Regions from separate parts of the Streptomyces sp. NPDC050806 genome, predicted to be linked through region 1. Evidence: riboswitches for the same ligand, from Rfam matches in the RefSeq annotation. Region 1 holds a riboswitch; the other holds the start of a gene.

Region 1 (6,886 bases):
GAACGCCCTCCTGGAAGGCCGTGACCTCTCCGCCGACTCCACCGAGTGGGCGATGGACCGGATGATGCGCGGCGAGGCCAGCGACGCGCAGATCGCCGGCTTCGCGGTGGCGCTGCGGGCCAAGGGTGAGACCGTCGCGGAGATCTCCGGACTGGTCCGCGCCATGTACGAGCACGCCAACCTCATCGAGGTACCGGGGCCCGGCGTGGACATCGTCGGCACCGGCGGCGACGGCGCCAAGACCGTCAACATCTCCACGATGTCCTCGATCGTGGTGGCCGGCGCGGGCGCGAAGGTCGTCAAGCACGGCAACCGCGCCGCGTCCTCCGCCAGTGGCGCCTCCGACGTCCTGGAGAAGCTGGGCGTGAACCTGGACCTGACCCCGCGCCGGGTGGTGGAGGTCGCCGAGGAGGCGGGCATCACCTTCTGCTTCGCGGTGAAGTTCCACCCGGCGCTGCGGCACGTGGGCGCCGCGCGCGGCCAGCTGGGCATCCGGACCGTCTTCAACTTCCTCGGCCCGCTCACCAACCCGGCCCGGGTCCGGGCCCAGGCGGTCGGCGTGGCCGACGCCAGGATGGCGCCCATCGTGGCCGGCGTCTTCGCCGAGCGCGGCCACTCCTCGCTGGTCTTCCGCGGTGACGACGGCCTCGACGAACTGACGACGACGACCACCTCCCGGGTCTGGGTGGTGCGCGACGGCGCGGTCCGCGAGGAGTCCTTCGACCCGCGCGACGTCGGCCTCGAACTGGTCCCCGTGGAGGCGCTGCGGGGCGCGGACGCCTCCTACAACGCGGACGTCGCGCGCCGCCTCCTGGCCGGCGAGCGGGGCCCCGTACGGGACGCGGTCCTGCTGAACTCCGCGGCGGCGCTGGTCGCCCTGGAGCCGACGGAGGCGCCCCTGAACGACCAGATCGCGGCGGGCATCGCGCGCGCCGCGGAGTCGATCGACTCGGGGAGGGCTCAGGGCGTCCTGGCCCGCTGGGCGGCCGCCACGCAGGCGTAGCTCAGGGGCGCGGGGAACCGCGCGACCAGCCACAGCGGCGCCGCGCCCGGCATCCGAGCGATCAACCCTCCCCGGATGCCGGGGGTGGCGTCCGCCATACGGACACCTCTTGCAGCGCCACGATCATGTGGCATGATTCTCGGCAGGTCACGAGCGACAGCGAATAGGCCCCGGCCCGCTGTCCGGCAACCCTCCGTCCGTGGCGGGGTGCCCCGGGTGATGACCAGGCCGCAGGCAGCAAGGCCCGCGGCAAGCGCGGATCCCTCGCCAGGGATCCTGGTTATCGAGGGAGCCTTTCCGTGATGCAGCGAATGCGATAGGGCCGGTCGGCCCCTTTCTCCGAACACCCCGCCCGAGGCGCCCCCCTTTTTCCGTGTGCGCGGCGCCCGCGGGTTTCTTCCACGCCCCGTGCGTGTCATTCGACTGCTCCGTACGTCTCGTACGGTTCTACGCCTCCGGGAGACTCCGCCATGTCCGTGCGCCCTGACACCGCCACCACCGCCGACGCCGACCCCGCCTGCGCCACCGCCGCGCCGCTCCCTGTGCTCGGCCGCGACGTGAGCGTCCCGCTCGTCACCGGCGGCGAGGTCACCTACGCCGCGCTGGACTACGCGGCCAGCGCCCCGGCGCTCCAGCGGGTGTGGGACGACGTGGCCGCGTACGCGCCGTACTACGGGAGCGTCCACCGCGGCGCCGGGTACCTCTCCCAGCTCTCCACCGACCTCTTCGAGAACAGCCGGCAGACCGTCGCGGAGTTCCTGGGGTGCCGGGAGGCGGACCAGGTGGTCTTCACCCGGTCCACCACCGACTCGCTCAACCTGCTGGCGGGCGTGCTTCCCGCGGACACCCGGGTGTTCGTCTTCGAGACCGAGCACCACGCCTCGCTGCTGCCCTGGGAGCAGCGGGACGACCTGACCGTCACCTACCTCGACGCCCCCCACACCCCGCAGCAGGCGGTCGACACGCTGGAGAGGGCGCTCGCCCACCGCGAGCCCTACGGCCCGGCGCTGGTGTGCGTGACGGGCGCGTCGAACGTGACCGGCGAGCTGTGGCCGGTGCGCGAACTGGCGGCCGCGGCGCACGCGCACGGCGCGCGGATCGTCCTGGACGCCGCTCAGCTCGCCCCGCACCACCCCGTCGACATCGCCGACCTGGACGTGGACTGGATCGCCTTCTCCGGTCACAAGCTCTACGCGCCCTTCGGCGCCGGCGTGCTGGCCGGGCGTGCCGACTGGCTGCAGGCGGCCGAGCCGTACCTGGCCGGCGGCGGCGCCAGCCGGACGGTCGCCCGCCGCGAGGACGGGGGCGTGGCGGTCGAGTGGCACACCACCGCGGCGCGTCACGAGGCCGGCTCCCCGAACGTGATCGGCGTCTACGCGATCGCCTCCGCCTGCAAGGCGCTGACCGAGGCGGGCTTCGACGCGCTGGTCGCCCGCGAGCGGGAGCTGATCGCGAAGGTGCGGACCGGGCTGGCCGAGGTGGACCAGGTGAAGGTGCTCTCGCTCTTCGGCGACGAGGCCGACCGGGTGGGCGTGCTGTCCTTCGTCGTCGAGGGCTGGAACAGCTCGCACTTCGCGGCCGCGCTGTCCGCGGAGTACGGCATCGGCGTACGGGACGGGCTCTTCTGCGCCCACCCGCTGGTGCGGACTCTCCTGGGCAGCGACCCGCAGGACCCGGGGGCCTGCGGTGCACCCGAAGGGGCGCCGGGGGAGCGGTCGCTGAACGCCATCCGGGTGAGCTTCGGGGCCGGGACGCCCGACGAGCACGTGGAGCGGTTCGTACGCGCGGTCAAGGAGCTGGTGACCGACGGCGCGCGGTGGTCCTACCGGACCGAGGAGGGGCGCTGCGTGCCGGATCGCGGCGCGGCGGTCTGAGACCGCGGATGACGGACGGCGGGGTCCCTGCGGGGCCCCGCCGCTGCGTTGCGCCTCGTGGCGTCAGGCGTCCAGCCCGATCGCGAACGCCGCCTCCAGGTCGTGCTGGGAGTACGTACGGAACGCGATGTGCGTCTCGGTGGAGGCGACTCCGGGGACCTTGCTGATCCGGCCGGGGATGACGTCGGCCAGCTCGTCGTGGTCGGCCACCCGGACCATCGCGATCAGGTCGTGCGCGCCGGTGACCGAGTAGACCTCGCTGACGCCGTCGAGGGCCGCGATCTTCTCGGCGATCTCCGGGATCTGGTCCACGCTGGTCTTGATGAGCACGATCGAAGTGATCACGGTTGGCTCTCTCCCTCGGTCGGCCGTTCTGTGGGCCCCACCCTACCGGGGAGCCCCGGCACGGCCTGCGGTGGAGCGTCCGGTGCGCGGAACCGCACCCAGGCGTAGACGAGCCCCAGCAGGAACCCCACGACGTGGGCCAGATAGGCGACGCCGGGCCCGTTGACCGCGCGCTGTGCCGCCAGCCACTGGAGCACGAACCAGAAGATCAGTACGGCCCAGGCCGGGAAGCGCAGCGGCAGGAAGAAGAGGAACGGGAAGAGGCTGGTCACCCGCGCGCGGGGAAAGAGGTAGAGGAAGGCGCCGAGCACGCCGGAGATCGATCCGGAGGCGCCGACCAGGGTCTGGCCCGACTCGGCGTGCGCCGCCGCGTAGCCCAGCAGGGCCACGTAACCGGTCAGGACGTAGAAGACCAGGAAGTGCAGCCGGCCCATCCTGGCCTCGGCCATGCCCCCGAAGACGTAGAGGAAGAGCATGTTGCCCAGCAGGTGCAGCCAGCTGCCGTGCACGAAGAGCGCGGTGAGCGGGGTGAGCAGCGCCTTCGGGTCGCCGCTCCACAGATCGCGCGGGATGACGCCCCAACGGGCGAAGTACGCGCTCTGCGCCTGGAGGAGCGACTCACCCGTGCCGTGTATCCCGTTGAGCCCCGATGCCGGGCCGATGACGAAGACGACGCAGCAGATGCCGATCAGGACGTTGGTCATACGGGAGAACACGGTCCGCGGGGACGGGATCGAGGCCGACATGAAGTGATCATGCCGTAATGACCACAAAGGGGACAGAGTGCCTCGCCGTGTTCCGGCAGCCGGGCACGGACGGCGCCGGGCCGCCGCCAGGCCGTAGGGTTACGGGCAGTACTTTCCGTACTTCCGCAGTTCGACGGCGCACCGCGTGAACCCGCACAACCGCACGAGCTTGACGAAAGAGGACGACACAATGGCTGTTCCCCTGCCGACGGCCGAAACCCGGTGGCGCTGCACCCTGTGCGGCAACCTCACGCGTTTCGACGTGACCCGCCAGTCCAAGGTGGTGGAGTACGTCCACCTCGACCTGGCCGGTGAGCCCAAGGTCGAGGAGCGCGAGGTGCTCAGTGAGAGCATCGAGTCCGTCCGCTGCCGCTGGTGCAACGCGGTCGACCAGATCGAGCTGGTGGACCGGCCCGGCGCGGACGCCTGAGATCGGAGCGGTGCAGCAGTGGTGGAGCGTCCAGCAGGGCATGAGGGGGAAGAGCGCGACCCGGAGGCCGGTGCGGCCGACGAAGTGCTCGACCGGCCCCTGCCCGAGGGCGTGCGGCGCCGTGTCGTGGCGCTCACCGCGGAGTCCTTCGGCGGTCTGACGGTCGCCGAACTTCCGCCGCCGCTGCGCCAGTACGCGCGGTTCACGCCGTCCCGGCGGCTGAAGTTCGCGGGCAACGCTATGGCCGCCGCGCTGGAGAGCGACCCCGTCTTCCGGCAACGGATCGCGGCCCGGCTCCGCGAGACCCAGCAGGAACTGGCCGACGCCCTCCAGCAGGGCACCCCGCCCGCCGCCGCCGACCCGCAGGATGTCGCGGCGGCGGCGTACGTGCTGCGCCCGCCGGGCTGGGCGAAGCTGGTCGCCGCGGCGGGCGAGGAGGTCCGGCGCGCCGACGAGCAGCGGGCCGACGAGGAGACCGAGCGGGAGCTCGCCCGGCTGCGGGAGGAGCTGGCCGAGGCGCGGGCGGCATCCCGCGCCGAGGCCGACAAGGCCAGAGGCGACCTCGAAGCGGCCCGCAAGGAGAACGACGCGCTCCAGCGCAAGCTGCGCAGCGCGCTCAGCGACGTCAAGCGCGCCCAGGCCGCGGCGCGCAAGGCGGATGCCGAGACCGAGTCGCTGCGCTCGGCGGCGGCCACGGAGAAGGCGGTCACCGACAGTGAGACACGGCGGCTGAAGGCCCGGGTCGCGGAGGCGGAGGCGGCGCTCGAAGCCGGCCGCCGCGCCGCGCGCGAGGGGCGCAGCGTGGAGGACATGCGCCTGCGACTGCTTCTGGACACCGTGCTGGACGCGGCCCAGGGACTGCGCAGAGAGCTGGCGCTGCCGCCCGCCAACGTCCACCCCGCCGACACCGTGGACGCGGTGGAGCCGGGCCGGATGACACCCAAGGACGTCGCCACCCGCGCGCTGTCCGAGACGGACCCGGCGCTGCTCGACCAGCTCCTGGCGCTGCCGCAGGCCCATCTGGTGGTGGACGGCTACAACGTCACCAAGACCGGCTATCCGACGATGCCGCTCGACAAGCAGCGGCTGCGGCTGCTGGGCGGACTGGCCGTGCTCGCCGCGCAGACCGGCGCGGAGATGACGTGTGTCTTCGACGGCGCCGAGCTGGCCGCACCGGTACTCCTCGCCCCACCTCGGGGCGTTCGGGTTCTTTTCAGCAAACCGGGCGTAACGGCCGATGAGTTGATTCGTCAGCTCGTACGTGCCGAACCGCCCGGCCGTCCGGTCGTGGTGGTCTCCACCGACCGCGAAGTGGCCGACGGAGTGGCGAAGGCGGGCGCCCGCCCCGTCGCATCCGCCCTGCTCCTCAAGCGACTTGCCCGTACCTGAAGGCGTACGGACCGCCCCGCACGCCGTGTGGGATAGAACACTTCGGCTGCATTTCGCCGGTGCCTGAGCGTCAATTCCCAGCTACGCGCGGTGCGCTATTGGTAAAGGATGCTCGTGTGGCCAAGTTTTTTCCCGTGAAGATTTGAAGCGATCACAACTCGGTTACTAAGGTCAGGCCTCGAACCTTCATGCAGTTGATCATCCAACCGGGATGAACAGTGAAGGAACCGCCGAGTCCGCGGCGTTCACGCGGAGCCGGGGAGCCCAGTTCCCCCCATCACCCGGTAGGCGGCTGAAGGAAGAAGGAGCTCGCCCCCGTGGCGTCCCACCGTCGACCCAAGCAGCCGAGCCGCACGCGCGTCACTGTGCTCACCGCGACCGCCGCCGCGGCCGTCGCCCTCTCCTCCCAGGCCGCCCAGGCCGCTCCGAAGCAGTCCAAGGAAGAAGTCAAGTCCGAGGTCGACAAGCTTTACGAGCAGGCTGAGCAGGCCACCGAGAAGTACAACGGGGCCAAGGAGGACCAGCAGAAGCTGCAGAAGGAGGTCGACCGCCTCCAGGACAAGGTCGCCCGCGGCCAGGAGGAGCTGAACTCGCTCCGCAAGGGCATCGGGACCGTGGCGTCGGGCCAGTACCGCAGCGGCAGCATCGACCCCTCGGTGCAGCTCTTCCTCTCCGGTGATCCGGACACCTACCTGGAAAAGGCCTCCACGCTCGACCAGTTGAGCGGTAAGCAGGCCTCCCAGCTGAAGACCATCGCGGACAAGCAGCGCACCCTGTCCCAGGAGCGCGAAGAGGCCGCCGGCAAGATCAAGGACCTCGCCGACACCCGCAAGGCGCTGGGTGACAAGAAGGACGAGATCCAGGGCAAGCTCGCCAAGGCGCAGAAGCTGCTCAACTCCCTCACCGCCAAGGAGCGCGCGGCGCTCCAGGCGAAGGAGGAGCGTGCCAACCGCGCCAACAGCCGGGTCGACCTGGGCAGCGCCGTCCCCAGCTCGCAGCGGGCCGCCGCCGCCCTCGCCGCCGCCAAGACGAAGATCGGCTCGCCGTACGTCTGGGGCGCCACCGGCCCGTCCTCCTTCGACTGCTCGGGCCTGACTTC
Region 2 (6,886 bases), on a different contig from region 1:
GGCCCTGGACCTGGTCGCTGTCGCCGGCACCGTCGACGATGGTGGTCTCGTCCTTGGTGATGACGACCTTGCGGGCGCGGCCGAGCAGGTCGAGACCGGCGTTCTCCAGCTTGAGGCCGACCTCCTCGGAGATGACGGTGCCACCGGTGAGGATGGCGATGTCGCCGAGCATGGCCTTGCGGCGGTCACCAAAGCCCGGGGCCTTCACGGCGACGGACTTGAAGGTGCCACGGATCTTGTTGACGACCAGGGTCGACAGGGCCTCGCCCTCGACGTCCTCCGCGATGATCAGCAGCGGCTTGCCCGACTGCATGACCTTCTCCAGCAGCGGAAGGAGGTCCTTCACGTTGGAGATCTTGGAGTTGACGATCAGGATGTACGGGTCGTCGAGCGACGCCTCCATACGCTCCATGTCGGTGGCGAAGTACGCCGAGATGTAGCCCTTGTCGAAGCGCATACCCTCGGTGAGCTCCAGCTCCAGACCGAAGGTCTGGGACTCCTCGACGGTGATGACGCCTTCCTTGCCGACCTTGTCCATGGCCTCGGCGATGAGCTCGCCGATCTGGGTGTCGGCCGCGGAGATGGAGGCGGTGGAGGCGATCTGCTCCTTGGTCTCCACGTCCTTCGCCTGCTCCAGCAGGGCGGCGGAGACGGCCTCGACGGCGCGCTCGATGCCGCGCTTCAGGGCCATCGGGTTGGCGCCGGCCGCGACGTTGCGCAGGCCCTCGCGGACCAGGGCCTGGGCCAGGACGGTCGCGGTCGTCGTGCCGTCACCGGCGACGTCGTCCGTCTTCTTCGCGACCTCCTTGACCAGCTCGGCGCCGATCTTCTCGTACGGGTCCTCGAGCTCGATCTCCTTGGCGATGGACACACCATCGTTGGTGATCGTGGGGGCGCCCCACTTCTTCTCAAGGACGACGTTGCGGCCCTTGGGGCCAAGGGTGACCTTGACGGCGTCGGCGAGCTGGTTCATCCCGCGCTCGAGACCGCGCCGTGCCTCCTCGTCGAACGCGATGATCTTGGCCATGTGAAGTGGTCCTCCCGGACAGGGGTGGAAACGCAGTGGACCGCGACGGTGCCCGCGACGGACGGCCTGCGACCCCGTGGTTCCCTGCCCCACCGGGCCGCGGACCTCACCGGCCCGATCCGAAGTTCTGTCACTCTCACCTTCAGAGTGCTAACGCAATGATTAGCACTCGGCCCCCCAGAGTGCAAGCGCCTCCACAGAAGGCTCGATGAGCGGTGGTGGTGGGCGACAGGGTGGACGCAAGCACCTCAGCCAGGCTGCGGGCTCGCGCGGCGGCTGTGCAAGGGGCCGGGCCATTGCATGCCGTGCACAACAAGAGGCCCGTACCCCCCTCAGGGAGCACGGACCTCCGTACGCTGCAGTCGGTCGGCGCTTCAGCCGGCCACGCGAACCATGTCCGCCTGCGGCCCCTTCTGACCCTGCGAGATCTCGAACTCGACCCGCTGGCCTTCCTCAAGGGTGCGGTAACCGTCCATCTGGATCGCGCTGTAGTGGACGAAAACATCCGCACCACCGTCGACCGCGATGAAGCCGTACCCCTTCTCCGCGTTGAACCACTTGACGGTGCCCTGAGCCATTCCTAACTCCCCTATTGCTGGCCCTTGCGCAGGACCGCACTCCGCGGACCCGGGTCAGACCTCACCCTCAAGGAGGGTGTGCGCCGGAACGCGTCGACCGCCGCTGAATGTATCTGGACCGATGCCCAGCGCAACAGGTCAATCGGACGAGAATTCTGCCCACGACCATTCGCCGATATCTGGCGAAGTCTCAACAATTCTGGGCAAGCCGGGCCGGGCATAGCTCATCAACACGACAAATTGCGCACACACTTTGGGCACATCTTGTCGTGTTCTCATATGCGGCGGGCACGCGCGCGAAGAGGATTCACCTCAACTGTATCGCCTTTAACGACATGGAATCGCCCCGTCCGCTTCTGTTGCGGACGGGGCGATTCCGGGGCGCGCATCCCGTCATTCACGAGACGGTGCACAAGGGGCGCACACAGGGCGCACAAAGGGGCGTACGGCCGCTTTTTCAGCAGCCGCCGGCCACCGCGGGAATGATCGAAACGCTGGCACCGTCCGGCGTCGCGGTCTCCAGGCCGCCCTCGAAGCGCACGTCGTCGTCGTTGACGTAGACGTTCACGAAGCGGCGCAGCTTGCCCTGGTCGTCCAGGACGCGGGCCGCGATGCCGTTGTGGTTCTTCTCCAGGTCCTGGATGACCTCGGAGAGCTTCGCGCCCTCGGCGGGGACCTCGGCCTGGCCGCCGGTGTAGGTGCGGAGGATGGTGGGGATGCGGACGTTGACGCTCATGTTCTTCTGCCTTCCGGTTTCAGTGGCTACGGGTGCGAGGCGGCTCTCCGGCCGGGGGCCAGGGCTCAGCCGAGGCCGGCCTCGCGGAAGGAGTCCAGGCTCGGACGGATGGTCGCGGTCGGGCCGGTGGTCGGCGCGACGGCGTCCAGCGTCTTCAGGCCGTCGCCGGTGTTCAGGACGACGAGGGACTTGGCCGGGTCGATCTGCCCGTTCTCGATGAGCTTCTTGGTGACGCCGACGGTCACGCCGCCCGCGGTCTCCGCGAAGATGCCCTCGGTGCGGGCCAGCAGCTTGATCGCGTCCACGACCTGCTCGTCGTCGACGTCCTCGACGGCGCCGCCGGTGCGGCGGGCGATGTCGAGCACGTACGGGCCGTCCGCCGGGTTGCCGATGGCCAGCGACTTGGCGATGGTGTTCGGCTTCTGCGGGCGGACCACGTCGTGGCCGGCCTTGAAGGCGGTGGACACCGGCGAGCAGCCCTCGGCCTGGGCGCCGAAGATCTTGTACGGCTTGTCCTCGACCAGGCCGAGCTTGATCAGCTCCTTGAGCCCCTTGTCGATCTTCGTGAGCTGCGAGCCCGAGGCGATCGGGATGACCAGCTGGTCCGGCAGCTCCCAGCCGAGCTGCTCGCAGATCTCGTACGCGAGCGTCTTGGAACCCTCGCCGTAGTACGGGCGGAGGTTGACGTTCACGAAGCCCCAGCCCTCGCCCAGCGGGTCGCCGATGAGCTCGGAGCAGAAGCGGTTGACGTCGTCGTAGTTGCCCTCGATGCCGACGAGGTCACCGCCGTACACCGCGGCCATGACGACCTTGCCCGCCTCCAGGTCGTGCGGGATGAACACGCAGGAGCGGAAGCCGGCCCGGCGCGCCGCGGCGCCGACGGCACCGGCCAGGTTGCCGGTGGAGGAGCAGGACAGGGTGGTGAAGCCGAAGGCGCGGGCCGCCTCGACGGCGATGGCCACGACGCGGTCCTTGAAGGAGTGCGTCGGGTTGCCGGAGTCGTCCTTCACGTACAGGCCGCCGGTGACGCCCAGCTCGGCGGCGAGCCGGTCGGCCTTGACCAGCTTGGTGAAGCCCGGGTTGAGGTTGGGCTTGTCGGCCACGTCGGCGGGGACGGGCAGCAGCGGCGCGTACCGCCAGATGTTGTCGGGACCGGCCTCGATCTGCTTCTTCAGGCCCTCGGGGTCGCCGCTCGGCAGGTCGTAGGCCACTTCGAGCGGCCCGAAACATTCCTGACAGGCGAAGATCGGGCCCAGATCGAAGCGGGTACCGCACTCGCGGCAGGACAGCGCAGCGGCGGGGCCGAGGGAGACGGCGGAAGTGGTGGTGCTTTCAGAAGCTTGCACAGCCATGGAGGCGAGGCCCTTTCTCCTCATCTTCCTCACGACGCATCTCGCCGTGAGACGGATTTGGCACCTTCCCTAGCCGGGAGCCTCGCGCGCGGGACGTCAGTGTCCTGGCGGCAAGACCGGCTGGAGGGTTGCCGGGGCTTCAACGGGCCGTATCCCTCTGCCCCTCTGGATGAGCGGTATGGCCTGCATACGAAACACAGGCGTTTGTTCAGCGGTGACCCCGGCATGCGGTGGTCATCCGCGTTGTTCAAGACTGTAACCGAAGGGGTGGATGGTTGAGATAGCCGTCCGAACCGCGAGATGGCTCACACCGCGTAGCAAGATGGCCCACACGCGTAGCAAAAGGAGACGGATACGTGCTGGAAGAGGTGGAGCGCTGGCTGGCCGGCCGCTCCTGGTCCGCCGCCGACCGACCGCTCGACCAGCTGTTGGCAGCGAAAGGGCGCACGGGGCAGACGGTCAGCGTAGTGCTGCCCGCGCTCGACGAGGAAGCCACGGTCGGCACGATCGTGGAGATCATCCGTCGTGACCTGATGTCCGACGCGATGCCGCTGGTCGATGAGCTGATCGTGGTGGATTCCGGCTCCACCGACCGCACCTCCGAGGTCGCCGCCGCGGCCGGCGCCCGGGTCGTGCACCGCGACGCGATCCTGCCGCGGCTGGCGACGGTGCCCGGCAAGGGCGAGGTGCTCTGGCGCTCGCTGCTGGCCACCAGCGGCGACATCGTCTGCTTCGTCGACGCCGACCTGCGCGAGTTCTCCGCCGACTTCGTGTCCGGGATCGTCGGGCCGCTGCTGACCGACCCGCAGGTGCAGTTCGTGAAGGCGATGTACGACCGGCCGCTGGGCGACGCCGTCGGCGGCGCCGGGGCGGGCCGGGACGGTCGTCGTGCCGGCGGCGAGCAGGGCGGGCGGGTGACCGAGCTGGTGGCCCGCCCGCTGCTCAATCTGCACTGGCCGCAGCTGGCCGGTTTCGTCCAGCCGCTCGGCGGCGAGTACGCGGCCCGGCGCTCGCTCCTGGAGCGGCTGCCCTTCCCCGTGGGATACGGCGTCGAGCTGGGCCTGCTGGTCGACGCGCTGCACACGGTCGGCCTGGACGCGCTGGCGCAGGTGGACGTGGGGGTGCGCCGGCACCGGCACCAGGACGGGCAGGCCCTGGGGCGGATGGCCGCGGCGATCTACCGCACCGCCCAGCTGCGGCTGGCGCGCGGCCACCTCGTACGGCCCCGGCTCACCCAGTTCGACCGGGGTGCGGAGGGCGGCTTCGTGCCGCGTACGACCGCGGTGGACACCGAGGAGCGGCCGCCGATGCGCGGCATACCGGAGTACGCGGAGCGGCGGGCGGCCTGAGGCCGGGGCGCGGCGGGCGGTACGGGCCCCGAGGAGCCGCGGGGATCCGGTGCGCCGGGGGCCGTCCGCGCGCTCGTGCGGGCCGCGCGCGGCGCCCGACGTGCGGCTGCGCCCGCGATGTGCTGCGGGCCGTACGTTTGAGCGGATCTGTGGCGGGTTAGTTCATCGGCATGGTCTCCTCCAGCTCAGGTGCCCAGGTTCTCGTCGCGTCCAACCGCGGCCCGGTCTCCTACGCCCTGGGCGCGGACGGCGCGCTCACTTCCCGGCGCGGCGGTGGCGGACTGGTCTCGGGCCTGTCCGCGATCGGCTCGGACGCCGGAGCCGTGTGGGTGTGCGCGGCGCTCGGCGACGGCGACCGCGAGGCGGCCCGGCGGGCCGCCTCCGGTGCCGGACTGCTGGACCCGGCCGACACCGGCGGACAGCAGGTCCGGATGCTGGACATCCCGCCCGAGGTGTTCTCCGACGCGTACAACGGCATCGCCAACTCCGTGCTGTGGTTCGTCCACCACCTGCTGTACCAGACGCCGCTGGAGCCGGCGTTCGACGCGGATTTCCGCGGCCAGTGGGCGGCCTACGAGGCGTACAACACCGCCTTCGCCGACGCGCTCGCCGAGGCCGCGGCGCCGGGCGCCGCCGTCCTCGTGCAGGACTACCACCTCACGCTGGTGCCGGGCCTGCTCCGCGAGCGCCGCCCCGACCTGCGCATCGGCCACTTCTCGCACACCCCGTGGGCGCCGCCGGACTACTTCCGGCTGCTGCCGGACGATGTGGCGGCCCAGGTGCTGCGTGGCGTCCTGGGCGGCGACCGGGCGGCGTTCCTGACCCGCCGCTGGGCCGAGGCGTTCGCCGAGTGCTGCGCGGCCGTGCTGGGCGCCGAGGTGGCGCGGGACGGGGAGGCCGGGCTGCGCGTCACGCACGAGGGCCGGACCACCCGGCTCGGCGTGCACGGCCTGGGCGCCGACGCGGACTTCCTGCGCGACCGGTCCCGGCAGCCGGACGTCGACGACCGGCTGGCGGACCTGCGCGAGCAGATCGGCACCGGCGAGGACGGCGCGCCGCGGAAGACGATCGTGCGGGTGGACCGCACGGAGCTGTCGAAGAACATCGTGCGCGGGCTGCGGGCGTACCGGCGGCTGCTGGCCGACCGGCCCGAGTGGCGCGGCCGGGTCGTCCACATAGCGTTCGCCTACCCCTCGCGGCAGGACCTGGCGGTGTACCGGGAGTACACCGAGGAGGTCGCGCGGCTGGCCGGGGAGATCAACGACGAGTTCGGCACGGCCGGCTGGCTGCCGGTCGTGCTGCATGTGAAGGACGACTTCGCGCGTTCCCTGGCGGCCTACCGGCTCGCCGACGTCGCGCTGGTCAACCCCATCCGCGACGGCATGAACCTGGTCGCCAAGGAGGTGCCGGTGGTCTCGGAGGCGGGCTGCGCGCTGGTGCTCTCCCGGGAGGCCGGGGCCTGTGCTGAGCTGGCGGACGACGCGCTGGTGGTCAATCCGTACGACATCGAGGCGACGGCCGGCGCGCTGCACGAGGCGTTGACGATGCCCCAGGACGAGCGCGCGGAACGTTCGAAGCGGCTGGCCATGGCGGCGACGGCGCTGCCGCCCGCGCAGTGGTTTTTGGACCAGCTCCGGGCCCTGCGGGGCTGAGGCCGACCGGGTTCCGGGCTGCCCCGGACAGTGCTTTTGCCGGCTGCCCCGCCGTCGTGGTCGCTCGCGCAGTTCCCCGCGCCCCTTCAGGGCGCGGGCTTCGCCGCCTCCGCGAGGGCCGTCAGCAGCTGCACCACCCCGGCCGGGCCCGGTACGACCAGGTCGGCGCGGTCGGCCAGTTCCTCGGCGCCC

The links. A riboswitch is a leader RNA that binds a small molecule or an ion and turns the genes downstream of it on or off. The one in region 1 is predicted to bind S-adenosylmethionine.
Region 2: another riboswitch for S-adenosylmethionine. It lies ahead of thrC (threonine synthase); the one in region 1 lies ahead of ACZ6WH_RS11005 (aminotransferase class V-fold PLP-dependent enzyme).

Annotation. Positions count from the first base shown of each region.
Region 1 is NZ_JBVJIF010000003.1:371,246-378,131, reverse strand. It holds gene trpD (anthranilate phosphoribosyltransferase) at 1-1,003, shown strand, start outside; SAM riboswitch class IV at 1,149-1,265, shown strand; gene ACZ6WH_RS11005 (aminotransferase class V-fold PLP-dependent enzyme) at 1,474-2,877, shown strand; gene ACZ6WH_RS11000 (Lrp/AsnC family transcriptional regulator) at 2,941-3,222, opposite strand; gene ACZ6WH_RS10995 (rhomboid family intramembrane serine protease) at 3,219-3,968, opposite strand; gene ACZ6WH_RS10990 (hypothetical protein) at 4,159-4,398, shown strand; gene ACZ6WH_RS10985 (NYN domain-containing protein) at 4,420-5,787, shown strand; gene ACZ6WH_RS10980 (C40 family peptidase) at 6,105-6,886, shown strand, end outside.
Region 2 is NZ_JBVJIF010000007.1:124,083-130,968, reverse strand. It holds gene groL (chaperonin GroEL) at 1-1,027, opposite strand, end outside; gene ACZ6WH_RS22720 (cold-shock protein) at 1,402-1,605, opposite strand; gene ACZ6WH_RS22715 (MoaD/ThiS family protein) at 2,063-2,341, opposite strand; gene thrC (threonine synthase) at 2,407-3,693, opposite strand; SAM riboswitch class I at 3,711-3,869, opposite strand; gene ACZ6WH_RS22705 (glucosyl-3-phosphoglycerate synthase) at 4,050-5,042, shown strand; gene ACZ6WH_RS22700 (alpha,alpha-trehalose-phosphate synthase (UDP-forming)) at 5,213-6,694, shown strand; gene otsB (trehalose-phosphatase) at 6,781-6,886, opposite strand, start outside.